Regions from separate parts of the Acetobacter sp. P5B1 genome, predicted to be linked through region 2. Evidence: riboswitches for the same ligand, from Rfam matches in the RefSeq annotation. Region 2 holds a riboswitch; each other region holds the start of a gene.

What was found. Region 2 has a riboswitch for cobalamin ahead of KP703_RS10285 (hypothetical protein). Riboswitches for the same ligand answer to the same signal wherever they lie in the genome.
Region 1: it holds a riboswitch for cobalamin, as region 2 does, so the genes downstream of both, KP703_RS13595 (TonB-dependent receptor) here and KP703_RS10285 (hypothetical protein) in region 2, are expected to answer to the same signal.
Region 3: it holds a riboswitch for cobalamin, as region 2 does, so the genes downstream of both, cobG (precorrin-3B synthase) here and KP703_RS10285 (hypothetical protein) in region 2, are expected to answer to the same signal.
Region 4: it holds a riboswitch for cobalamin, as region 2 does, so the genes downstream of both, KP703_RS05230 (TonB-dependent siderophore receptor) here and KP703_RS10285 (hypothetical protein) in region 2, are expected to answer to the same signal.

The regions. Positions count from the first base shown of each region.
Region 1 covers NZ_JACRVS010000032.1:22,911-28,865, forward strand. Annotated here, with positions in the region: gene KP703_RS15730 (hypothetical protein) at 120-539, shown strand; gene KP703_RS13585 (CHRD domain-containing protein) at 619-1,062, opposite strand; gene KP703_RS13590 (hypothetical protein) at 1,180-1,368, opposite strand; cobalamin riboswitch at 1,492-1,704, shown strand; gene KP703_RS13595 (TonB-dependent receptor) at 1,754-3,982, shown strand; gene KP703_RS13600 (TonB-dependent siderophore receptor) at 4,059-5,955, opposite strand, start outside.
Region 2 covers NZ_JACRVS010000015.1:33,841-39,795, reverse strand. Annotated here, with positions in the region: gene KP703_RS10290 (PepSY domain-containing protein) at 1-1,347, opposite strand, end outside; gene KP703_RS10285 (hypothetical protein) at 1,344-1,763, opposite strand; cobalamin riboswitch at 1,804-2,016, opposite strand; cobalamin riboswitch at 2,118-2,328, shown strand; gene KP703_RS10280 (TonB-dependent siderophore receptor) at 2,574-4,706, shown strand; gene KP703_RS10275 (mechanosensitive ion channel domain-containing protein) at 4,745-5,955, opposite strand, start outside.
Region 3 covers NZ_JACRVS010000007.1:86,081-92,035, reverse strand. Annotated here, with positions in the region: gene KP703_RS06230 (ABC transporter substrate-binding protein) at 1-887, opposite strand, end outside; tRNA gene KP703_RS06225 (tRNA-Asn) at 1,009-1,084, shown strand; gene KP703_RS06220 (RidA family protein) at 1,360-1,710, opposite strand; gene panC (pantoate--beta-alanine ligase) at 1,740-2,579, opposite strand; gene KP703_RS06210 (aldo/keto reductase) at 2,676-3,731, opposite strand; cobalamin riboswitch at 3,853-4,098, shown strand; gene cobG (precorrin-3B synthase) at 4,225-5,457, shown strand; gene KP703_RS06200 (precorrin-8X methylmutase) at 5,460-5,955, shown strand, end outside.
Region 4 covers NZ_JACRVS010000006.1:9,988-15,942, reverse strand. Annotated here, with positions in the region: gene KP703_RS05240 (P-II family nitrogen regulator) at 228-566, shown strand; gene glnA (type I glutamate--ammonia ligase) at 665-2,110, shown strand; cobalamin riboswitch at 2,235-2,459, shown strand; gene KP703_RS05230 (TonB-dependent siderophore receptor) at 2,583-4,754, shown strand; gene KP703_RS05225 (L-dopachrome tautomerase-related protein) at 4,936-5,955, shown strand, end outside.

The DNA of each region.
Region 1 (5,955 bases), on a different contig from region 2:
GTGGTTCGAAAACGCTGCCGCTTGAGACGTCGCGTGCCTTTGTCGAGCCGATTTATGCACGCATTGCAGAGCGCGCTGGCGGCGTTGCCCACCAGCCTGAACTGAGCACCGATCCGGATATGCATCTGGTTACCAACTTTGGTCAGATCATCCGGCCGCTCCGGCAGGCGAATGACCGTGTCATGTTCATGCTTCCAGCGAATGTCACGACAGTTCGTCTGGTATCGCGGGCCAGCCGCCCGACGGATACGGTCGGCCCGTTTGTGGATGATCGCCGGATGCTGGGTGTCGCCATTGCCTCTGTACAACTCATCACGGCTGACCAGACGCACAGCATCAGCACCCACCTGCAGGCGGACAAACCGGCCGGCTGGTATGCGACGGATACATCTCACGCCTGGACGGACGGCAATGCGTCTCTGCCACTGCCTGCTCTGGCCAAAAAAGCCATGAGCATGCTGTGCTTGGAAGTTTGCGCTGCCGGTCCTTACCGTCTGGCAGATCAGGCTGAAGGGAAAACAGTCGCGCAGTCTGCATGACGCAACAGGGGGCAGTCCTGCACACACGCAGGCTGCCCCCACATTAAGGCCGTGCCATCAAATAGTGCCGCGCTACGGACTATTCACTCTTCCCCAACCACGCCCGCGCCTCACCATTCGGATATTTCTGGGTATGCAGGTTCAGGTAAATACGCCCATCCAGCAAATCCCGCTCCGTCTCCGTGCTCAGCATCACACTGCCACTCAGCGGGCTTTTATACGGGCCGTGCACCGTCACTTCCGGCGGCCCATCCTTGCCGGGCAGGGCAGGGCCGTGCAGATGCGCAATCGTCACCGGGCCACTCAGCCCGTCCCATGTCACGGTATAGCGCAGCACATGCGCCCCGGCGTAATAGAGCGCCACCACATTCCCGTGCACCTGCGCAGGCGCACCATGCTCGGGTGCCAGGGTGCCAGAAAACAGCATGCTACGCTGGGCCTGTGCCGGGGCGATGAACGCTCCTGCCGCCAGCAGGCCAGCAGCCAGCGCCATACTCAAAACCGGTTTGCGGGGCAGGGTCATCACGGCAGGGTCCTCATCACGTCAGAAAGCACGCTGCATCCGGAACGCCGGATGCCATCACCTGCCTGAAACGCTCAGGATAAAAGGCCGTTGCCTCCGCTCACAGAATGTGAACGGTTATTCAAAATCCCGTATCACGCCCTCATGGTCCAGCGGGCGGTCTGGTGTGCGGCTAAAATGCACACGCGGCTGCGTGCCATCCGCCTTTATTTTCTGGCGCAACGTGGCCAGCCAGCGTTCCGTCGCGGCCTCCCGCTGCACAGAGGAAGAGGAAATTTCTGGTCCGGGACGGGAAGACTGAGGCATCATCTTGCTCACAAGCAGAAGGATTTCACGCCTCCTTCCTACACCGGCCAGCCCCTGCCAGCACGTGACGTTTTTTTGAAATCAAGGCACCCATACCCTTGACCCACCCAAAGCCCATCCCCTACCTCTGCGACTGTCGAAGGTCTCGCGCAAGCGAGTGAAAAGGGAACGCTGAAGGATCCGGCTGGGCATACAGGTCCGGGGTTCAGGCAGCGGCTGCCCCCGCAACTGTAAACGGTGCGCTGATGCATCACGCCACTGGCCCCATAACGGCTGGGAAGGCGCGTCAGACAATCCCCGTGAGCCAGGAGACCTGCCTTCGTCGCTCAGTCATGATAGCCGGACGGGGTGAGCCGGATATCGGGGAACAGTTATGGGTCACGTTGTGTCTCCGCGTCCTGTCCGGCGCGGACGCTCTCCGTTTATCGTCGCGCTCCTCTGCGCCTCTGCCTTCACCGCAGCACACGCCGCACCGTCTGCCAAACCCACGCCATCCAAAGATGCAGCCCGCCGGGCCTCCCCGGTCACGCCTCCCATCACGCCGGCAGGGTCCCCCCAAAAACTCCTCGGCCACAAAACAACCGAGGCCCACGGGGAAGAGCATCTTCAGGTCATCGCCTCACATACAGATCCCATGGGCCGCGCGCTCACGGCCAGTCAGGGCAGCATTACCGCCAAGGAACTCCGCCTGCGCCCGGTTTACCGAGTGGGGCAGTTGCTGGAATCTGTCCCCGGTCTGGTCGTCACCGCGCATTCGGGCGAGGGCAAGGCCAACCAGTATCTTCTCCGCGGCTTCAATCTGGACCACGGCACAGACCTTGCCAGTTTTGTGGATGATATCCCGGTTAATGAACCCACCCACGCCCACGGGCAGGGCTATACGGATGTCAATTTCCTCATGCCGGAACTCGCACAGGGCATCGATTACACCAAAGGCCCATTTTACGCGGATGTCGGGGATTTCGGCGTCGTCGGGTCCGACCATATCCGCTTAACGGATGACCTGCGCGGGCAGGCTTCTGGCAGTCTCGGCACACTGGGCGACGAACATGCGTTTATTGGCGATACGGCGCACTTCAAAAATGGCGATAAACTGCTTGGTGCTTTCTCAATAGACCACCTCAATGGCCCGTGGGCGCATCCGGACAACTTCCGGGGCATCAAATCCGCCGCGCGCTACACCCACACCACAGAACACACCAAATTCAACCTGACCGGCCTGTATTACCGAGGCCAATGGAACAACACGACCGACCAGCCTCTGGAGGCCTACCAGAAAGGCCTCATCAGCCGTTACGGCTCTCTGGACCCAAGTGACGGCGGCTATTCCGAACGGTTCAGCGTTTCCGCGCATCATATTCTGCATAACGATAACTGGCAGCTCAAAACATCGCTTTACGTCGTGCATAGCCGCCTGACTCTATGGAACGATTTTAGCCATTATCTGAACGACCCCATCAATGGCGATCAGGAACAGCAGGACGAAACCCGCACCACCTTTGGCGGCACATCGGCATACCAGCGGCATGACACCTTCCTGCACCGCGCTACAGACACCACTTTTGGCGTACAAGGCCGCTGGGACAGCATTTATATCGACCGCCGCCATACCCGCCAGCGCAAAGTCCTGCCCGACTGCCCGGATAGCAGCGTGCCCACCGGCCAGTATGTCTGTAATGGGGATAACGTCTCACAAGGCAATGTCGGTCTGTTCGGCCAGAACATCACCCACTGGCTGCCCTGGCTGCGTACCGTTGTCGGCCTGCGTGGGGATTATTACGGAGGCTCAGATCACAGCCTCGTTTCCGGTTATAGGGGCCGTGTGCATCAGTGGCTTTTTCAGCCCAAAGGCAGCCTGATTTTCGGCCCGTGGTATAAAACGGAATTTTATATCAGCGCAGGGCAGGGCTACCATTCTAACGATATCCGCGCCGTCCTCGGCACCGTGCCGACTGATGGCATTGCCAACGGTGCCATCGCCACCCCGTTCATGACCCGTGCCACCAGTGAGGAACTGGGCGTCCGCACCAACATCATCCCAAAACTGAACCTGCAGGCCGCCTTTTTCCGTATCGATTTCAGTTCAGAACTCACTTACGACGCGGATGAAGGCGTCAACGATGCCGGCGCCCCCAGCCGCCGGCAGGGGTTTGAACTCTCCGGCCAGTATCACCCGCTGCCCTGGCTGGAACTTAACGCAGATATTGCCTCCACCCACGCCCGCTATTTCACGGGTAATCCCGGCCTTTATGGCCTGCCGGGGCTGTATGTGGCCAACGCCCCCAACTTTATCGGCTCCTTCGGCCTGCTGGCCGACCACCCCAGCGGCTTCTTCGGCGGTGTGCAGTTCCGCTGGCTCGGCTCCTACCCGTTAATCGAGGATAACTCCCTGCGCTCCCACGGCTATAAGGAAGTGAACATGGATGTCGGCTACCACATCACAAAATACCTTCAGGTGCAGGCCAGCATTTACAACCTGACCAACACCCACGCCTCCGCCTCCCAATACGCCTACGACTACCGCCTCACCCCCACATCCCCCGTCGAAACCGGCTCCACCTACCACCCCTTGGAACCCCGCTCCGCCCGCTTCTCCGTCACGGCGAATTTCTGAAAATCATGTAACCGATCTAGGGAAAATACGAGGAAAGTCCTATTGGTTGCATTCCAAAAGGGGAGGGCGAATCTCGCTACCAGCGATAAGCCAGCGTCACAAACATGGCGCGTCCCGGAGCCCACGCACAGGCAACATTGCGCGTGCAGATGGCAACATAGCGGCTGTTGGCAATGTTTGTGCCGTTGAGCTGGACTGACGCCCGTTTGTAATCAATATGAGCCACCACATCGCCTACCAGCTGGCTGGGCACAGAAAATGTTTCAGGCAACGCCCCCGCCGTGTTCCCTGTATAGCGCAGGCCCCCTCCCACGCCGGCCACAAGATCACGCCAAATATGAAAATCCTTTTTCAGGAAAACAGACGCCATGTGAGAGGGTACTGCCACCGGACGCTGGCCAATTTGTGCGGTAGTTGTGGATTTTGTGATTTTTGGGTCCTGATAGGTAAAGGACGCAATAAAACTGATGTTCCACGGCAGGCGTCCCATGCCTTCAAACTCAAACCCTCTGGTCCGTTGTTCACCGGCCTGAATATCATAGGTTGAATCAACAGGGTCAGGTGTCAGAATATTGGTCTCAACAAGATCAAAAAAATCCGCTGTCAGCATAAAATGGTCACCCCATGGCATTTTTTGGGATGGCTTATATTTCAGACCCGCTTCAATCTGCCGCCCTTTTGTCGGCAGGAAAGCCGTATTCAGGCGCGTTGTGCCCACCTGCGGCTGGAATGATGTCGCATAGGACACATAGGGCGACAGACCATAAGGTGCGGAATAGAGCAGGCCAGCACGGCCCGTAAACGCGTTGTTGTTTTGCGGTGTGCGCTGAGCCGTCAGGTTATCCACCGTCATGCTTTCGGTAAAATCTCCACGCCCGGACAGGGTTAAATGGAAATTCTTCCAGTCGGCCTGCTCCTGCGCGTAAATACCGGTCTGGCTTTCTGTCTCGTTCGTGTTGGTCGTTGTGCCATAGGTCGGCCAGGTAATGGCGCGGTAAACCGGCGCATAAAGATCGAGTGAGGGCGCTGTGTTCTGGCCGCGACGGTTCGCCAGAAAATCACTGCGGAAATCAACACCAACCAGAAGTTCATGCTTAACAGGCCCGGTTTTCAGCTTGAGGTCAGACCGGGTATCCAGCGTCACATTATTATAATTAGCTGATTGCAGCAGGGCGCGTCGCGTAATGGTTCGCTGATCACTGGAAAGAGCCTGCGTTGTCACAAAGCGATAATCCAGATCCAGATGGGCGTAGCGCATATTCTGGGTCATGGTCCAGTTAGGCAGAATTTTGCGGGAAAAACTGTATCCAACAGCCGCCTGTCGTTTGGAATAAACGTCGTAATCTGCATCGCTTGACAGAAAATCACGGGCAATCCGGCCATAGCGTGTTGCCGTCAGGGTTCCGGCTGCCGGCAGGAACTGCGCCGTGGAACCTGCATCCAGTTGTTCAAAACTGGCGAGAAGAGTCAAATCCGTCTTGTCATCAGGCTCCCACCTTAAGGACGGTGCCACATAAATCTCGTTGTTTTTGATATTTTTGGCATAGGTATCTGATTTTCGGATCAGCCCGTTAAAGCGCCACATCAGTGTTTTGGAGGCATTGAGCGCTCCCCCAATATCGGCAGCGCCCTGCACACGACTATAAGCCCCCGTCTGGAAATTAATCTCATTTTTCTGTCCTGCATTCGGGCGCTTGCTCACGGCATTTATAATACCGCCAAGCTGCCCGGACCCATACAGAGCGGATGTTGCACCGCGCAGAACATCCATTTCCTCCAGCCCCCAGGGTTCAATGCTGAACGACTGTGATGAGGCCGCATCCGGCGTGCGTGTGCCATCCAGATAAATGTCGGGTGAGAAGCCCCGGATCGTTCCAAAATACCCTCTGGGGTCATCCTTGGACCCATAATCGGATACCCCCGCAGAATACCGCACAGCATCCGAAACGCTGCGGGAATTCAGAATAGCCATC
Region 2 (5,955 bases):
GAGCGGCAAGGCTATGCTCCAATGTGTGGGGGCGTCACGCAACCACGGCCAGAAATCGAGATCGTGAAACCCGTAAACCAGCCAGCGCGACTGGCGGGCTGGCTGATCCAGCATGGCCAGCGCCGCGCCGGATTGTGCATCCAGATAGATCAAGGTGCCGTCTGCGGCCTGCGCACGCCAGACGGGAAAATGCCGTTTATGCGTGGGGCGGCTGAAGTAATAGGCGTCTGCGCTGGTGAGGAGGGTCAGGCTCTCTGCTGTTTTAAGCAAGCCTGCAGGACGTAGAAACTGGACAAGTTGCCCTTTGGTGAGAGGGGCGGGGGCGAGTGTTTCGTGCAGCCTTTGAAAGCCAGATTTTTGCAGGGCTTGCAGGAAAACATGCCCGTCCAGCAAGGTGCTTTTCACGCCGGTCCAGCCGGTAGGGGCTGCGGTGTCAAGCCGGGAAAGCAGAGCCTGAATCTCTGCACCCGTCACGGTGCCGGTCACGCGCAACGGGTTCACCGCGTCCGGTTTGCTGTGGAACAGGCCGCCCGGTGACATGCTGAGCAGCCCGGTTGTTACCCAGAGCAGGGCCAGCACGCCAAACATCGTTCCACTGAGATGATGGACACAATGCCACCCCCGGTAAGGCGTAAAAGGGGACTTGCGCCGGAGCCGCAGAACGCCAATCCACAACCCGGTAACCGTCAGAAAAACGCCTGTGCCAGACAGAACAATCACGACCTGCTGCCAGAGAGAGGGATGTTTGCGCAGCACTGCCGGATAGAGCCAGTGTGGGATAGCGCCAACCCATGCCCATACGCGGGTCGTGCGGGTTGTAGCCTGCATGACCTCGCCTGTCAGAGAGGAGACGTAAACCTGCGTGTGGGGAACGTCCGGGAAGAGAAAACGATAAAATCCATGTTCCCGGCCATGAGTATCCAGAACCCACTGGTCGTCCGTGGTGAGGCCGTCAAACACTGGCTGACCTTGTGTGCCAGTCGTGCGGGCATAGCGTAGGGCGCTGGTGGCAGCATCTGCCGGGGGAATGCGGCCCGCAAGGCCTGTGCGCAGATCAAGCGCAAAAGGCGGCCCGTTTTCCGGGGTGAGCGTCAGAGCGGGTTCCTGCCCAACCATGCTGATCTGGAACGCCTGAAAGCGTTTATTCCTGTCGAGATCACGTAAATTCGGAAGGTGTGCAGGCCACTGGATTTCTGCCGGACCATGGGCAAGGGCACGGTCATCCGGCTGAGGCCATGTGTGCCAGAGCATGACAATGCCGGACGCGCACCAGCCTGCCATCAGCAGCCCCATGCCAAGCCCCAGCCATCTGTGCGTCAGATAAAGCGCTCTGCGGAGTGCCTTCATGCGGGGGCGTTATACAAAGCCATGGCGGCGGCCTGTGCGCCGCGTGCCCAATGCACGGCCACATAGGCCTGCACAATCTGCTGTGCGGCCTTGGGTGCCATATCCAGAGTGAACGAAGGCATGGCTTCGAGATACTCAGTGGCCGTTAGCAGAAGGGGGCGAAAAGCCTCTTCCAGCATGGCCCCGCGTTCCCGGTGTGTGGCGGGCAGGCGGGGTGTCAGTTTCAGGAAAAGCGCTTGGCCGTTGCGTGCAATAACGTCTTCCTGCTCCGGGGGTGGCAGCAAAGCCAGACGGGCGGCCTGCAGGGCATGGAAACGGGGCGGGCATGAGTGCAGCAGTCTGACAAAAGCCGGGTGGTAAGCCTCAGCCGTCCGATATGGGCGGGGCAAAGAGGAAAGGGGCGAGAACGGTCTCACTGTGTTTACTCCTGCCTTCCGGTACATCCCGCCCGGCGGCACGGTCCTGAACGACAACAGCAGGTCTCCTGGCTCGCGGATACGCATCTGAGCCTTACCTTCCCGGTTGTTCACCAGTGGCCTGCCGCGTGGCAGAAAAGGCCCAGACATACCGCCTACAGTTGCGGGAGCAGCGACCGACTGAGCCGTGCTTAACGGCCTACGGTCTTCCCTTTTAACCCGCTTGCGCGGGGCTGTTGACTGATGCGGGCAGAGTGTACGCAAACCCGGTTTTTCGCAACAGCAGGAATTAGGGGTCGTTTTTTATCATGCGTGTAGCCGCACTTTCGTTGACAAGCTTTTGCGGAGCATGTTTACGCTGCACCCAGCTATGGTGCCTTCAGGCTGTGTGTGCAGTCGGAGGGCTAAGAGGGAAATCGGTTCAAGCCGATGCTGCCCCCGCAACTGTAAGCTGAGAGGATTTGCGGCATCCATGCCACTCCCCGTGTGGGACATGGGGGGGAAGGCCGCTGCGAGATCCGAAGACCAGCGAGCCAGGAGACCTGCCATTGCCCGAAAGTCACGGACGGAGCTGCCATACGGGGTGATGTGGCGGCGAGGCACGGTTTGCTCAGTGCTTCCACCGCGGTGACGTTTTTTGGAGCGAACCCCGTGCGTCCACTCTCTTACGCCCTCAGTCTCCTGCTGGGCCTGAATTCCGTTTCCATCGTCTATGCGGCAACACCCGAGGGATCGGGAAATCCTGATGCCAGACCTTTGAAAAAAAACAGAGGTCCTCAGCAWAAAAAGCAGGAAMCCCCTGTGCCCGCCATGACGGCGGCAGGCGCGGAATATATTACCGCTTACGGCAAGACAGCGCCGCTTCAGGCCGTGCCAGCCGTCGGTGGCAAACTGGGGCTTTCCATCCAGCACACACCGGGCACCATTAATGTCGTGTCCCATGATCTGATGATGCAGCGTGGCTATGCGCAGGCCGAGGCGGCAGCAGACAGCGCCCCCGGTGTTTCGTCCGGTGGGTCTCCGGGTAGCCCGGCGCAGCTGATGATGCGCGGTTTTACCGGGAACCAGATCTTGGTGCTGCATGACGGCCAGTATTTTGGCCCCACCACCATGATCAACCGGCCCCAGAACAGCTTCAATCTGGAAAGTGTGCAGGTGCTCAAAGGCCCGTCCTCCGTGTTGTATGGGCAGGGGGCTGTGGGTGGCACGGTGGACATGCGTACCCGAAACCCGACCTTTGATGGCCCCCACGCCAATGCGCTTATCTCCTATGGCAGTTTCAATACATGGAATGCGGGCATAGGTGGCTCTGTGCCCATTACGCAAACGCTGGCATTGCGTACGGACTTCAGCCGCACGTCTTCTGACGGGTTTGTAAAAGGGGCTGATCCGCACTCGGATGATTTCACGACAACCCTGCTCTGGAAGCCGACATCCAAATTCACTGCCCGGCTGAGCATGGATTATCTGACAGACCGGCTTTCTACCTATTACGGTACACCGCTGGTGGATCTTTCCCAGACGGGCGGGCGTGTGGGCGGTCTGCTGAGTTCCAGTAAGGGGCTGGGCATTACCCGTGCATCCCTCTGGCGGTATTATAACGTGCGGGATGGTAAGGCCGGGTCCGTCAACGCCACGCCCACTTTGCATCTGGACTGGCGGGTGAACAGCCATGTTCTGTTTCATAACAGCAGCTACTTCATTTATTCCAAACGGCGCTGGAATAATGCGGAAAGCCTGACCTACCTCAACAGCCCCGGCAGCACGGACGCCGCAGGCAATGCCATTGCGCCGGGGCGTATCGGGCGAGACCGGTTTTATGTGTATCAAAACCAGCATCAGGTTGGGGATACGCTGCACGCGCAGTTTGATTTTTCCGTCTTCGGTATGAAGAACCGTTTTGTGCTGGGTGGGGATGCCTATTATCTGCGCTTTATCCGCAACCGTGGTTTTCCTTCGGCGGATTATGCGGACAGTGTGTCTCTGGCCAGCCCGGAATCCACGCAGCTTGGGTCTTTTGCGGGGGAATATCCCTTCATGAAATCTCCCACCACGATGGTGCAGGCAGGGCTGTTTTTGGAAGATGTTCTGACCATTCGCGATAATCTGCGGCTGGTGGGCGGTTTCCGGTATGACTGGCTTTCGCTCGACCGGCAGAACTACACGCAGGCCGGGCAGTTTAACGCGGCTACAAGTTTCAAAGGCCATTATAACCCGGATAATTTCCGCATCGGGCCAGTGTTCGATATTACGAAAAACATCAGCGTATATGGGGTTTATACGACAGGGGAAGATCCGCCGGGCTCCAACCTGTTTCTGGTTAACCGGGGGCAGTTCACCCGCCTCAGCCACTCCCGGCAGGGCGAAATTGGCGTAAAAGCTAGCCTGTGGGACGGACGCTTCACCACCACGCTGGCGCTGTATGACATCAGGCGGACCCGCATGCTGGTTTCTACCGGGCCGGATACGGTAGCGACCGCCGGTGTGCAGAAATCGCGTGGGGTGGAATGGCAGGGTGATTTGTCCCTCAACCGGCACTGGAGCCTGTCCGGCAACGTGGCCTACACCTATTCCCGCTACGGGTCATTTCATCCCAGCGCCTCGGTCGATGCATCGGGCAATCAGGTGCCAGATGTGCCTGCTGTTACGGCTAATCTGTGGGCTATCTGGTCCCGTGTGGGGGATCTGCCGCTCGATCTGGGGGCGGGGATGCGCTACGTGTCGGCTCGCAAAGGGGACTATGCGAATACGCTGTCTCTGAAGGATTATGCGCTGGTCAATGTTTTTGCAGGCTGGCATGCCTATAAAAACATTACGGTCTATGGCCGCATCGACAATATTGGCAACAAGCACTTTATCCAGTGGGCGGACACCAGCTACCCGAGTGAGGTCATGCTCGGTGCGCCCCGGTCCTTCTCCATCAGTGCGCAGGCGGATTTCTAAAAAGAAAAGGCCGGATGAGAAGCCCGGCCTTTTTTGTTCTACTTTGCGGGTTGGATGAGGGTGCTGGGCACCGTGACGGGTATCTGATTGTCCTGAAAGGCCTGCCACAAGGCAAACAGGGCCTCACTGCGCACTGTGGCAGTGTCCATCCCTACACGGGCGCGGGCGGTGCCGGTCAGAACGGCGGAGCCGTCCGTCACGGAGGTGATGCTGGCGGTTGGCACAGGCTGGTCTTCCACATTTTCGCAGCCTGCCAGCGTGCAGGTCATCACATTCATGGCTTTGTGCAGATCAGACGTAAACGGTACCTGCAGCGGGATGGTGAACACGCCCGGCTTTTCCGCCCGCGTGGCGTTGCGCACTGCGGAGGTGATGAATTGTGAGTTTGGCACAATCATCGTGGAGCCATCAGCCAGTTTGATATTGGTGGACCGCACGCTGATGCGCGCGACCTCACCATGCGCCCCGGCAATATCGACCACATCCCCAATGGAGACGGGGCGTTCGGCCATAAGAATAATGCCGGACACAAAGTTCTGCACAATGGACTGCAAGCCAAAACCGATACCAACGGACAGGGCGCTGACAACCCATGTCATGCTCTTGACCGTGACCCCGAGAGCGGAGGCCATGCACAGCCCGATGACGATCCACGCGCTGTAGGTCAGAATATTCAGGATGGAGGCCTGCGCGCCAATATCCAGCCGCGTGGTGGGGAAGAAGTGCAGGCGGAACCAGTTCCTGACAATCCGGATGGCGTAGTGGCCCAGGATAGGCAGCCCGGCGCACAGCAGCACGGCATCCAGCGAGAGGTTGAAGCTACCTTCCGTTGCGGCCTGCCCTTTAAAGATGGACAGAATACGACGGCCAACCTGAGAGGGATCAAAATCTGCACCCGCCGTGGCGACAGAAAAGGCGACAACCAGCAAAAAAACGCTGATCAGCCCGGGGATAACCACACTCGCCTGATCCACCAGCCGGGCAGGGAGGCCCAGCCTGACCAGATGGGCACCAACCGGCGCTCTGGAGGGGAACACGCTGCTACCCAGTGCGGTGGCCAGCAGGGCCACCAGCAGCAGGCCCGTCATGGTGATGGCCATGACGGAGACCCACGAGATGATGGTGTATCCCAGCGGGATATAACCCGTCAGCACGGCCCCCCAGCAGACAATGGCGATGGTGGTGACAAGTGTTCTTAAAAGCGGGGCGATCTCGGCAGAATTGGTCTCAGGATTATCCTGCTGGGCCG
Region 3 (5,955 bases), on a different contig from region 2:
ATGGCGCGCATGGCGTCGGTGCTGACATCTGCGGAGTCATCGGCGACGAGTGTCGCGGCTTCATCCCGGTGCTGATTGGCCCATTTTGCGGCATCGCGCAGAGCCAGAGTCAACGCGGTTGCAGCATCCGGGTCCGTGTCCAGCGCGGCCTTTGAGGCTCCAAGGATCAGACTGGTGCGGTCCGCATAATGGCCCGTATTGCTGCCAACCAGTTCAGAAAACAGGTCCGCATGGCCGTTCAGCAGTTGCCAGGCCAGCGGGTCATGCGCCACGACGGCATCAATGGTGCGCGCGCGGGCGGAGTCAACCATCTGGTCTGCTGGCATATCAGTCCAGGTAATGCCGCCCATGGCATTAATGCCCTTGCGGCGCATCATGATGGCGAAGAAAAATTTATCCGCAGCATTCTTATCCGGCATGGCCACTGTGCGACCCACAAGCTGGTCCAGCCGGGTGATGTTTGCCCCCCGCCGCACCAGCAGGCGGAACGTGCCGGGCTGAATGCCCAGTATGAGGCTGGCAGGCAGACCGCCATACAGACGAGGGAGCCAGGTTAACGCAGGCGCGACGGCATAGTCCGCTTTACCGGCCGCCAACGCATCCAGTGCCTCATTCCCATTTTGCGGGGTGGAAACGCTTTCCACATCCAGACTGTAGCGGGCAAAAAACCCCTTCTGATACGCCACGGCCAGCACCGGGGCTGTGTCCGAGTGCGGCCAGATCAGCTTGAGTTTGCGATACTGGCCATCCGGCTGCTTGCGTGGTGGCCGATTATGCGCGTGGTGTTCAAACGCACCCACGGCTCCCGCTATGGCCAGCCCGGCAAGGCTGGTCAGAACAATTCGGCGGCGGAAGGCCGGGTCGGAGGAAGGTCCTTGTGCGCTCATGCTTCTTTCTTACCACGCGGGGTTTTCAGCGTCGTCTGCTCATAAAAACATGCAACACAAAAAAAATGAAAAAAGGGGGTTTACGGCACCCCCGGATCACGGTTATACGATGCCTCGCTGATCCCGAATAGCTCAGTTGGTAGAGCAAGCGACTGTTAATCGCTGGGTCGTAGGTTCGAGTCCTACTTCGGGAGCCAGCCTTTCTTCTTAAAATTCAAAATAGATTTTTACGCTGTAAGCTATGGCATTTTGCTATGCAGTTTGCGTCGAGAGGTCTGTTGTTCTGATTCCAGTGGAACGCGTTCTGGCTGACCGTTTCAGTCCCAGACTGCTGCGCTCTTCATGCTTCCCAAAAAATCCGTTCAAAGCATCCGTCATGGCAAATCCGCTGTGGGCGGCGCTATGTGTTTATGAAACCAGAAAGGCTGCTCTTTTCCGTTTCACCCGGAAGAAAGCAGCCTTTTTGTCAGCCTCAGCGCAGAGCGGCGATGCCGGTCAGTTCCACGCGCCAGTCCGGGTTGGCGAGTTTGGCTTCCACGGTGGCGCGGGCAGGTTTGTTGTCACGGTCCAGCCAGGCATCCCATGCCCGGTTCATGCCCGCCATGTCGTTCATATCTGCCAGAAAAATCTGCACGGAGAGCAGGCGGCTTTTATCTGTGCCCGCTTTGGCCAATAGGGCATCAACCTGCCGCAGAATGTCCGCCATCTGCCCTTCTGCATCCGCAGAGGCATCATCTGCGACCTGGCCGGCCAGATGCACCAGTCCGTTATAAATTACTGCGCCTGTCAGGCGTTCTTCGGGGTCAAGGCGTGTAATCGTCATGGGGTTTTCCCTGTGTGTGCAAAATGGTTTCAGACCACCGGCATGTTATCAATCAGCCGGACATCGCCCAGACTGGCGGCGACAAAAAGTCGCGAACCGACCTCAGCCTTTTCAACAGTGCCAAGTGATTTTTCAGAGCGCAGATCCAGATAGTGCACGGTAAAACCCGCATCTTTCAGGGTCTGTGTGCAGTGTTCCAGAGCGGCGGTAACAGGCTGGCCAGCTTTCAGAGCCGCAAGGCAGTCCATCAGAGCCTTCGGCAGATGGCTGGCTTGTTCCCGCTGGGCCGGGGTGAGGCGTTTATTCCGTGAGGATAAAGCCAGATGATCCGCTTCCCGCACGGTGGGAACCGGCAGGATAGTGAGAGGCAGGTCGAGATCCGTCACCACCCGACGGATAATGCAGAGCTGCTGGAAATCTTTTTCCCCAAAAGCCGCGATGTCGGCACGGGTTTGCATGAACAGCTTGGTGACAACTGTTGCAACGCCATCAAAATGGCCGGGCCGGTCTCCGCCGCACAGCATCCGGTCAGGGCCGGACACGCTGATACGGGTGCAAAAGCCGGGCGGGTAGATCTGCGTTTCATCCGGGGCGTACAGAACGTCCACCACGCCGGTTTCTGCCAGAAGCGCTTCGTCGGCCTCCAGACCGCGGGGGTAAAGCTGGAAATCATCCGGGTTGTTGAACTGGATCGGGTTGACGAAGATCGTCACAATCCGGCGGGTGGCTTTGCCGTCCAGTGCGCGCACCAGCGTCAGATGGCCTTCGTGCAAAGACCCCATGGTGGGCACCAGCCCGATTGTTTCACCCTCATGGTGCCACTGCGTGACAATTTCGGCCAGTTCGTGTCTGGTTCTCACAAGCTTCATGACGCATCCCGGTTTGCGATAAAAGGGAAGGACAGCCGCCCGCACGGTTTATGCACGAGAAAACCGAGGAGGGCGGCTGTCCGGCCTGCGCCCGTCTTACTGTGTTTTCAGGAACGGTTCCAGCAGCACCCGGTCCGCAGCGCTCAACCGGCTGGCGGCAGTGCTGGCCTGATGCCAGTATGGATAAAGCAGGGGCGGCAGGCTGGCCTGATTGAGGCGGCTCAACTGGTCTTCCGACAGCACCAGTTCGGCAGCTTTCAGGTTGTCTTTTAGCTGGTCTTCCGTGCGCGCGCCGATAATGACGGACGTAATAGCCGGCCGGTGCATGGTCCATGCCAGAGCGATCTGGGCGGCGGATACGCCATGCTCTTCGCCAACAGCAATCAGCACTTCGACAATATCGAACAGCTTTTCCTTGTCATGCACCGGCGGTTCACCAAAATCTTCAAGCTGGCGGCCCTGCGGGGTGGGCTGGTTACGGCGATACTTGCCGGACAGCAGGCCACCTGCCAGCGGACTCCAGACCTGCACCCCAAGCCCCTGATCAACAGCGGCGGGCAGTAGTTCATACTCCGCATCCCGCGCCTGCAGGGAGTAATAAATCTGCTGGGAGACAGGGGCAATCAGCCGGTTCCGTTCAGCGACGGAAAGCGTTTTCATCACCTGCCATGCGGAGAAATTGGAAACGCCTGCATAGCGGATTTTGCCCGCACGGGTCAGGGTATCCAGCGCTTCCAGCGTTTCATCCAGTGGGGTAAGGCCGTCCCATTCATGCAGATAGTACAGATCAATATGGTCCCGGCCCAGACGCTTCAGGCTGGCTTCACACGCGGCAATCAGATGCAGGCGGGAAGAGCCTTCCCCATTCGGACCGTCCTGCATGCGAAAGCGGGCTTTGGTCGTCACCAGAGTTTCCTGCGAGCGACCTTTCAGGGCTTCTCCCAGAATGGTTTCAGACTCTCCGGTGGAATAGACGTCTGCTGTATCAAACATGTTGATGCCAGCATCCAGACACAGGTCAATCAGGCGGCGGGCCCCCGCTGTATCGGTATTGCCGGTTTTGGCAAAAGAGCCTTTGCCCCCGAATGTCATGGTGCCAAGGGTAAAGGCGGAAATACGCAGGCCGGACCGACCGAGCTGGCGATACTGCATCATTCTGTTCTCCGTGCGTGTGGCGGGTAAGGTATGAGCCCCTTGAGAGCTGACGGCTCAGGGCCTTTGTTTCAAGAGTGCAGGGCTGCGTACACAGTGTTTTGACATCTCCCGGAGAGCCTGCTTAACAGGACGCGATGGTTCCCGCTTTGGGATGAAAAGGGAAGTACGGTGAGAACTCCGCTGTTTCTTGGCCGTCGCTGCCCCCGCAACTGTATGTGACATCAGGCTTGTTCCAGCACTCTGCCACAGGGTGTTGTACCACTGGAGACCTCTCCGGGAAGGTATGGAACGAGTGAGAAGCCCCCGGAAAACCGGTGGTTTTGTGTCATCAGCCAGGAGACCTGCCATCTGATTTCTGGAGTGTCATGCCTGGCGGGGTGTCCAGTGCGTGATGGCGCGTTGCGATGCGCGCTACCGTCTGGCTTGTCCGGGCGGCCTTGGAACTGCACCCCCATGCCGCTTTGTGCGGTGTGTTGCCTGAAGGGTGTTCATGTCGGCCGCATTTTCTGCACCTGTGGTCAAAGGATGGTGTCCCGGCCTGTTTGCGCCCATGCAGGCGGCGGACGGCTGGCTGGTGCGCGTGCGTCCGCCTCTGGGCCGGATGACAGCAGCGCAGGCCCATCTGCTGGCAGATGTTGCGGAACAGGACGGCAATGGACAGATCAGCCTGACCAACCGGGGCAACGTGCAACTGCGCGGCTTTAGTCTGGAAGCAGCGCACGCTTTCCCGCAGCGTATGATTGCGGCTGGTCTGGGACAGGCTGACCCGGAAACCGAGCGACGCCTTGCTCTTCAGGTTTCTCCTCTGGCGGGGATAGATCCTGCCTGTGCGACAGAGACTATGCTGTGTGCTGACGCTCTACGGAGCGGCTTGATAGACCATCCGTCTCTTTCTGCCCTGCCTGATAAATTTGGTTTTTGCGTTGATGGCGGCGGATTTTTCCCGACAGGATCTCTGCGTGCCGATATTATGCTTCAGGCTGTTGAAAGCACGGCATCCTCAGAGGCTGGCTGGCGCGTGGTGTGTGGGAGTAGCTGCTCAGAGCCGCAGACCGTGCATGAGGGCGTGCAGATAGCCCTTGCTCTGGCGGAGGCTTTTGTAAAACGCGGTGAAACGCAGCGGCCTCTTCGCGAGCCAGCTATCGGGAAACAGCTGTTTGCAGAAATTGGACTTAGGGGCGTGTCAGCCGCCGGGGCAGAAATGCAGAACGGAAGCCTTCTTGCCGCGCGGGCAGGCCATCTGACAGGCTCAGCTTATGCTGCCGTAGCGCCGCTAGGGCGTCTGACGGCTACAACGCTTCGCGCCTGTGCGCACGTTGCGCAGCAAGGAGATGGCGTGTTGCGGATGACGGCATGGTCTGGGCTTGTTTTTGCCGGTCTGAAAAAAAATCCTGAAATTTCTGGAATGATCACGCACCCTGATGATGCACGCCTGCGCGTTTATGCCTGCATTGGCGCGCCGGGATGTGCGCAGGCTGCTGGAGATGTGGGGCGCGATGCGCTGGTCCTTGCGCCGTTCCTGCCGGATAAAGCCGATCTGCATGTATCGGGCTGTCGTAAGGGCTGTGCGCATCCCGGTGCCGCAACGGTCACGCTGGTTGCCGGGAGTGAGGGCTATGGCATGGTGCTGCAGGGCACGGCCAGCGATGAGCCGATTTGTATTCTGCCAAAAACTGAAGATGTAAGAGCTTTTTTGCAGGCTCTGCCTAAAGGAGACGTTTGAATATGCAGGCTTATGATTATATTCGGGATGGAGCCGCTATTTATAAACGCTCCTTTGCCACCATCCGGGCAGAAGCGGACCTGCGCGGCTTTTCGCCTGAGCAGGCGCAAATCGTCGTCCGGATCATTCATGCATGCGGCATGGTGGATGTGGCGCAGTCTGTGGCGATGACGGAGGATTTCGTCTCTTCAGCAAGAGCATCCCTTAAAAAATCCTGTGCTATTCTTTGTGATTCCGAGATGGTCGCGCATGGTATTACCCGTGCCCGTCTGCCTGCGGAGAATGAGGTCGTGTGTACCCTGCGGGATACCCGCACACCGGAACTGGCTAAGGAGATTGGCAATACGCGCTCCGCTGCCGCGCTGGATTTGTGGGGGGAGAAACTGGCCGGGGCCGTGGTAGCAATCGGTAATGCCCCCACGGCGTTGTTCCACTTGCTGGAACTTCTGGATGCCGGTGCACCGAAGCCTGCGGCTATTATCGGTTTGCCAGTCGGCT
Region 4 (5,955 bases), on a different contig from region 2:
AGTGGAAACTACAAAAGTGGCGGGCAGACTGCCACGGGCTGGCAAGGGGAGAAAAGAGGGGAGTTTGATGCCGGATCGTTATATTTCGCACAAGGCCGATTGCCCGCGCGGCCAACCCGTGCAAGTTTGGGGCTGTTCGCCCTGAGCCTTCATGCCTTATGGGCAGGTTACGCGCAGGAAGGACCCCCTCTTGTTCAGTGCAGCACCAGATATATTGATGACGTGACATGAGAAAGATCGAGGCCATAATCAAGCCGTTCAAGCTGGACGAGGTGAAGGAAGCCCTTCACGAACTCGGCCTGCAAGGCATTACCGTGATCGAAGCCAAGGGTTTCGGCCGGCAGAAAGGGCACACGGAACTCTATCGTGGCGCGGAATATATTGTCGATTTTCTGCCCAAGATGAAAATTGAGGTTGTCTGTCCCGCCAATCTGGTGGAACGCGCCGTGGAGGCTATCTCGGCCGCAGCGCGCACCGGACGAATCGGCGACGGCAAAATCTTTATTCTCCCGGTGGAAGACGTGGTGCGAATCCGCACGGGGGAACGAGGGGAAGATGCTATCTGAGGCAGCCCGGCCCGGGGCGCCCCGAGAGCGGACGCGAGTTTTATAATCCTAGACGTGCCGCAAGAGTGTGGTGCGCAACAGGTTGTAGGTGAAGACATATGGTGAAGAAAACGACCACTGCGGGTGACAGCAAAGCCGCAGCGATTGCTAAGGTTTTTGACCTGATCCAGGAAAACTCGGTCGAGTTTGTCGATCTGCGTTTCACGGATCCGCGCGGCAAGTGGCACCACACCACGCAGTATGTCACCACGATTGAAGAAGACACCTTTACCGAGGGCTTCATGTTCGATGGTTCCTCCATTGCCGGATGGAAAGCCATTAACGAAAGTGACATGGTTCTGCTGCCGGACCCGGAAACAGCCGTGATGGACCCGTTTACGGCCCGCCCGCAGCTGATCCTGTTCTGTGACATCATCGAGCCGTCCACAGGTCAGCCCTATAACCGTGACCCGCGCTCCACCGCCAAGCTGGCTGAGCAGTATCTGAAGTCCTCCGGTCTGGGCGACACCGCCTTCTTTGGCCCGGAAGCTGAATTCTTCATTTTCGACAACGTGCGCTTTGGCACGGGCCCGAACTTCGGCAAATATCAGCTCGACAGCATCGAAGGACCCGGCGCGTCCCTGAAGGACTACCCGGAAGGCAACATGGGCCATCGTCCGGGTGTGAAGGGTGGCTACTTCCCCGTACCGCCGGTGGACAGCGAGAACGACCTGCGCGCCGAAATGCTCGCCACCATGGGTGAGATGGGTCTGCCGATTGAAAAGCAGCACCACGAAGTCGCACAGTCTCAGCATGAGCTGGGCACCAAGTTCGACACGCTGGTTCGCTCTGCCGACTTCATGCAGATCTACAAATACTGCGTGCACAACGTGGCCCATTCCTACGGTAAGACCGCCACGTTCATGCCGAAGCCGATCTATGGCGATAACGGCTCTGGCATGCATGTTCACCAGTCCATCTGGAAAGACGGCAAACCGACGTTTGCAGGCAATGGCTATGCGGACCTGTCCGACACCGCCCTGTATTACATCGGTGGCATCATCAAGCATGCCAAGGCGCTGAACGCCTTCACCAACCCGTCCACCAACTCCTACAAGCGTCTGATCCCGGGCTTTGAAGCTCCGGTGCTGCTGGCTTACTCTGCGCGCAACCGCTCTGCGTCCTGCCGTATTCCGTATGCCACCAACCCGAAAGCCAAGCGCGTTGAAGTCCGCTTCCCGGACCCGACGGCCAACCCGTACCTGGCGTTCTCCGCCATGCTGATGGCCGGTATCGACGGCATCAAGAACAAGATCCACCCGGGCGATGCCATGGACAAGGATCTGTATGACCTGCCGCCGGAAGAACTGAAGCAGATCCCGACGGTTGCCGGCTCCCTGCGTGAAGCGCTGGAAGCTCTGGCTGCTGACCATGAGTTCCTGCTGGCTGGTGGTGTGTTCACCAAAGACCAGATCGAAAGCTACCTGACGGTGAAGTGGGAAGACGTGTATCGCTTTGAACACACCCCGCACCCGGTTGAGTTCGAAATGTACTACTCCGTCTGATCCCTCTCCTTTAGAGGTTCAGTCGATCAGGAACGCGGCCTTCTTCGGAGGGCCGCGTTTTTTTTGTGCCTGCGCCCGGGCTGCACTGTGCCTTTTGGGTGATTGACTCGGCGGGGTGAGGCGATAAGACAACGCCTGTGATGGTTTCCCCCACACAAGGGAATGAAAAGGGAACCGGGTGCAGGCCTTGCTGGCCTTAGTCCCGGGCTGTCCCCGCAACTGTAAGCGGTATGGCTGAGTAGTCCGGACGCAAGGCGTTCGGCCCACTGGAGATGGTGTTTCTCCGGGAAGGGATTGCTCAGCTGCGACGCCGCAAGCCAGGAGACCTGCCATCCAGCAAGTGGTTGCGACCAGGAAACGTCAGTCGGGGTGTGTTGGCGTGCGTAACTGAGTTCTGCCCCGGCTACTTGCCGTATGGGGCAGGCCGGAGACGCTGTCCTGTGGCAACGGCTGACCACAGGATACGAGTATTATGACCTTCCTTCGTTGCGTGCTGACAACCTCCACCATTCTGGCTGTGGCTGGCTATGGCGGGGTAGCGCAGGCTGCTGCCCTTTCTGACGCACAGACGCCCTCAGGCAAATCTCAGGCCCATAAAGCCGCCTCTTCCGGCAAGATCCTGAAAGGTCGGGCCGGAGCGGCGGCTCAGCAGCCGGTCGGCACAGCACCGGCGGGGCGTACACTTGTTTCGCTCAGCCCGTCTCAGGGATTGCCAGAGGTTGTCACGGTCAGTGCGTTGCGCAGGCCAGTGCGGGCGGATGATGTGGGCTCCAGCGTCACCGTGGTCACGGATGAGCAGATTGCCACCCAGCAGCGGCGCACGCTGCCCGATATTCTGGCGCGTCAGCCGGGGCTGAATGTGGTGCGGTCTGGCGGCTTTGGCGGCACAACGTCCATTTTCATGCGCGGTTCAAACGCCAATGACGTGAAGGTGCGGATCGATGGCATGGACATCAATGATGGCAGCTCCGCCGATAATGCGTTTGATGCCGGGCAGTTTGTAACGGACGGTATTGGCTCCATTGAAATCCTGCGCGGCCCACAGAGCGGCCTGTATGGCGCAGATGCCATGGCCGGGGTGATTGATATCAACACCAAACAGGGTGAAGGGCGCTTCAAACCGTTTGTGCGGATTGAGGGTGGATCTTACGGTACCTTCAATCAGGCGTTTGGCGCGTCCGGCAGCAGCGGGCGGTTCCATTATAATGTCGTGTTGTCCCATTACCGCACCGACGGTTTTCATGAAATCCCGCGTTATATTGATCGGTATAATGAGGCCAATCGTGCCCAGCGCCGCGCGGGCGACCGGAATGATAACCGCAGCGCAAACGTCAAACTCGGTTATGATGTCACGCATAATTTTGATCTCGGTCTGACGGCGCGCCTGATACAGGCCAATTATCATACCTTCACATCGTATGATGACGTGTTCACACCGTATAACGGTGACCAGCTGATCCGGGACCAGAATACGCAGAATGAGGCTGTTGTGCGCGGCACAGCGCATCTGTCATCGTTTGGCGGAATGTTCGATCAGGTTTTGGGGCTTGGTTACATGACCAACCGCCGCCGCTACATGCAGGACGGGTCTTATGCAGATGGTGAGCCCGCCATGACGGACCCGTACTATTACCGTTCAACCAGACTCAAGGTGGACTGGCACGGCACGGTGGACCTGCGCAAATACGGGACTCTTCTTGTGGGTGCCGAGCATTTTCATGACACGATTGATGTCTCGACCAGTGACCCGACCGAACCCATGCACACCACAGCAGGCATGGATACCACAGCGGGTTATGGGCAGTATGAAGGCAACTGGAACCGCATTCTCTACGGCGCGGCCAATGTGCGGTATGATTCCAATTCCCGCTACGGCAACCATGTCACCTGGCGTGTGGCTCCGGCCATTCATGTGCCGAACACTGGCACTATTATCAAAGCCAGTGCCGGGTCAGGCTTCCATGCGCCGTCGCTGTATCAGCTGTTTGTCAATCAGCGTGGGGCAGGCTGGGGGGAAGAGGGCAACCCTAACCTGAAAGCCGAAACCATGATTGGCTACGATGTGGGCGTGGAGCAGAAACTGCTGCATGACAAACTGCATTTTGGCGCCACATGGTATGACAACAAGGTGCGGAATCTCATCCAGTCTTCATCCTACGTGTTGCCAGTGGCAGGGAGCGCGTGGGGGGATTACATCTATTCCTACGGCAATGTTGGCCATGCGCGGATGTATGGTGTGGAAGCGTTCCTGGACTGGAAAGCACTGGATACGCTCAGTTTTGCGCTGAACTATACCTGGACCCACGCGCGGGATACGGAAAATAATGCGCCGTTGCAGCGTCGCCCGCAGCATAAGTTCAATTTCAACACCACATGGTCCCCGGTGAAGGACTTCACGCTGTCCGGCAATATTCTCTACACCAGCGGCTGGCGGGATTACCCGTTGGTGGGTGAAAATTATTGCAGCACCTGTGGCAAGGGGCATGGATATTTCACGATTGATCTGACCGCGCATTACAAAATCAATCGCTATATCTCGGTTTTTGCGCGGGCGGATAATCTGCTTAACCGGCAGTATGAAGACCCGATTGGCTACCTACAGCCCGGTCGCGCCGGATATGGTGGCTTTACGCTGAATTACTGATCCCGCACGGGGCGCATGCCAGAAGGCAAATGGCCTTTTTTACGCCATGCGTTAGAGTGACAAGACAGTTTGAGACGTATTTCAGAAAGGTTTTTCCCGTATGGTCACGCAACGCCCCGAAACACAGTACACACAGCGCCAGCCGGTGCGTCGCACGCTTAAGGCACTGGTGCGGTCTGGCATGCTGATGGGCCTGCTCTGCGCATCCGTGTCCGGCACGGCGCTGGCGGAAGACAGCACGGTGCATAACTGGACCACCAGCGGGAATGTGACGGTGGCGGATCGCTTCCCGGATGTGCAGGCGTCCGGCATTGCGCGGCTGCCGGACGGGCGGATTGTGCTGTCTCTCCCCACCAGCGCCCAGCGACATAAAGGCCCGGTGCTGGTTACGTGGACGCAGGGGCAACTGACGCCGTTTCCCAGCAAAGCCGCGCAGAGCAAGATGATTTCTCCGCTGGGTATGACGGTGGACGCCAACGGCCAGCTCTGGCTGCTGGATGAAGGCGTGCGTGCTGGCAGCAAGGCCAAAGCCAAACCGGCCCTGCTGCATATTGACCCGAAGACGAACAGGATTGTCCGTCGTTATGCGTTTGGCACACCTGCTGTGCGGCCAGACAGCCATGTGAATGATGTGCGGGTTGACCTCACACATGGCAGCGCAGGCACGGCATTTGTTAGCGATACGTCCCAGACCACGCACCCCGCTCTGCTGGTGGTGGATCTGGCCAGTGGCAAGGTGCGGCGTATTCTGGAAGAAACCGTGTCCGTAAGCCCGGTGCCGGGTTTTGTGATGGAAGCGGACGGTCGCCTTGGCCGGTATGATGCCGAGCATCCCACCGTGCCGCAGGGCGGGGTGGATGGTGTGGCCCTGAGTGCGGATTCCACGCGCCTTTACTGGTCTCCGCTGTCTTCCCGCCGCCTCTACAGCGCGCCGACAGCTGTGCTGGCAGACCCCAACGCCACGGAAGCCACGCTGGAAGCTGCCGTGAAGGACGAAGGGGAAGTCGGGATTATGGACGGCATGATGACCGCCCCTGATGGCAGCCTGTATGTAACGGATATTGAGCGCCATGCCGTGGTGCGCCGCGCACCGGATGGCAGCCTGTCCCTCGTTGCGCAGGATGCCCGGCTGATTGCACCGGACAGCATGGCGTTTGATGGCAACACCATTTTGCTGACAGTCGGCCAGTGGGCGCGCCTG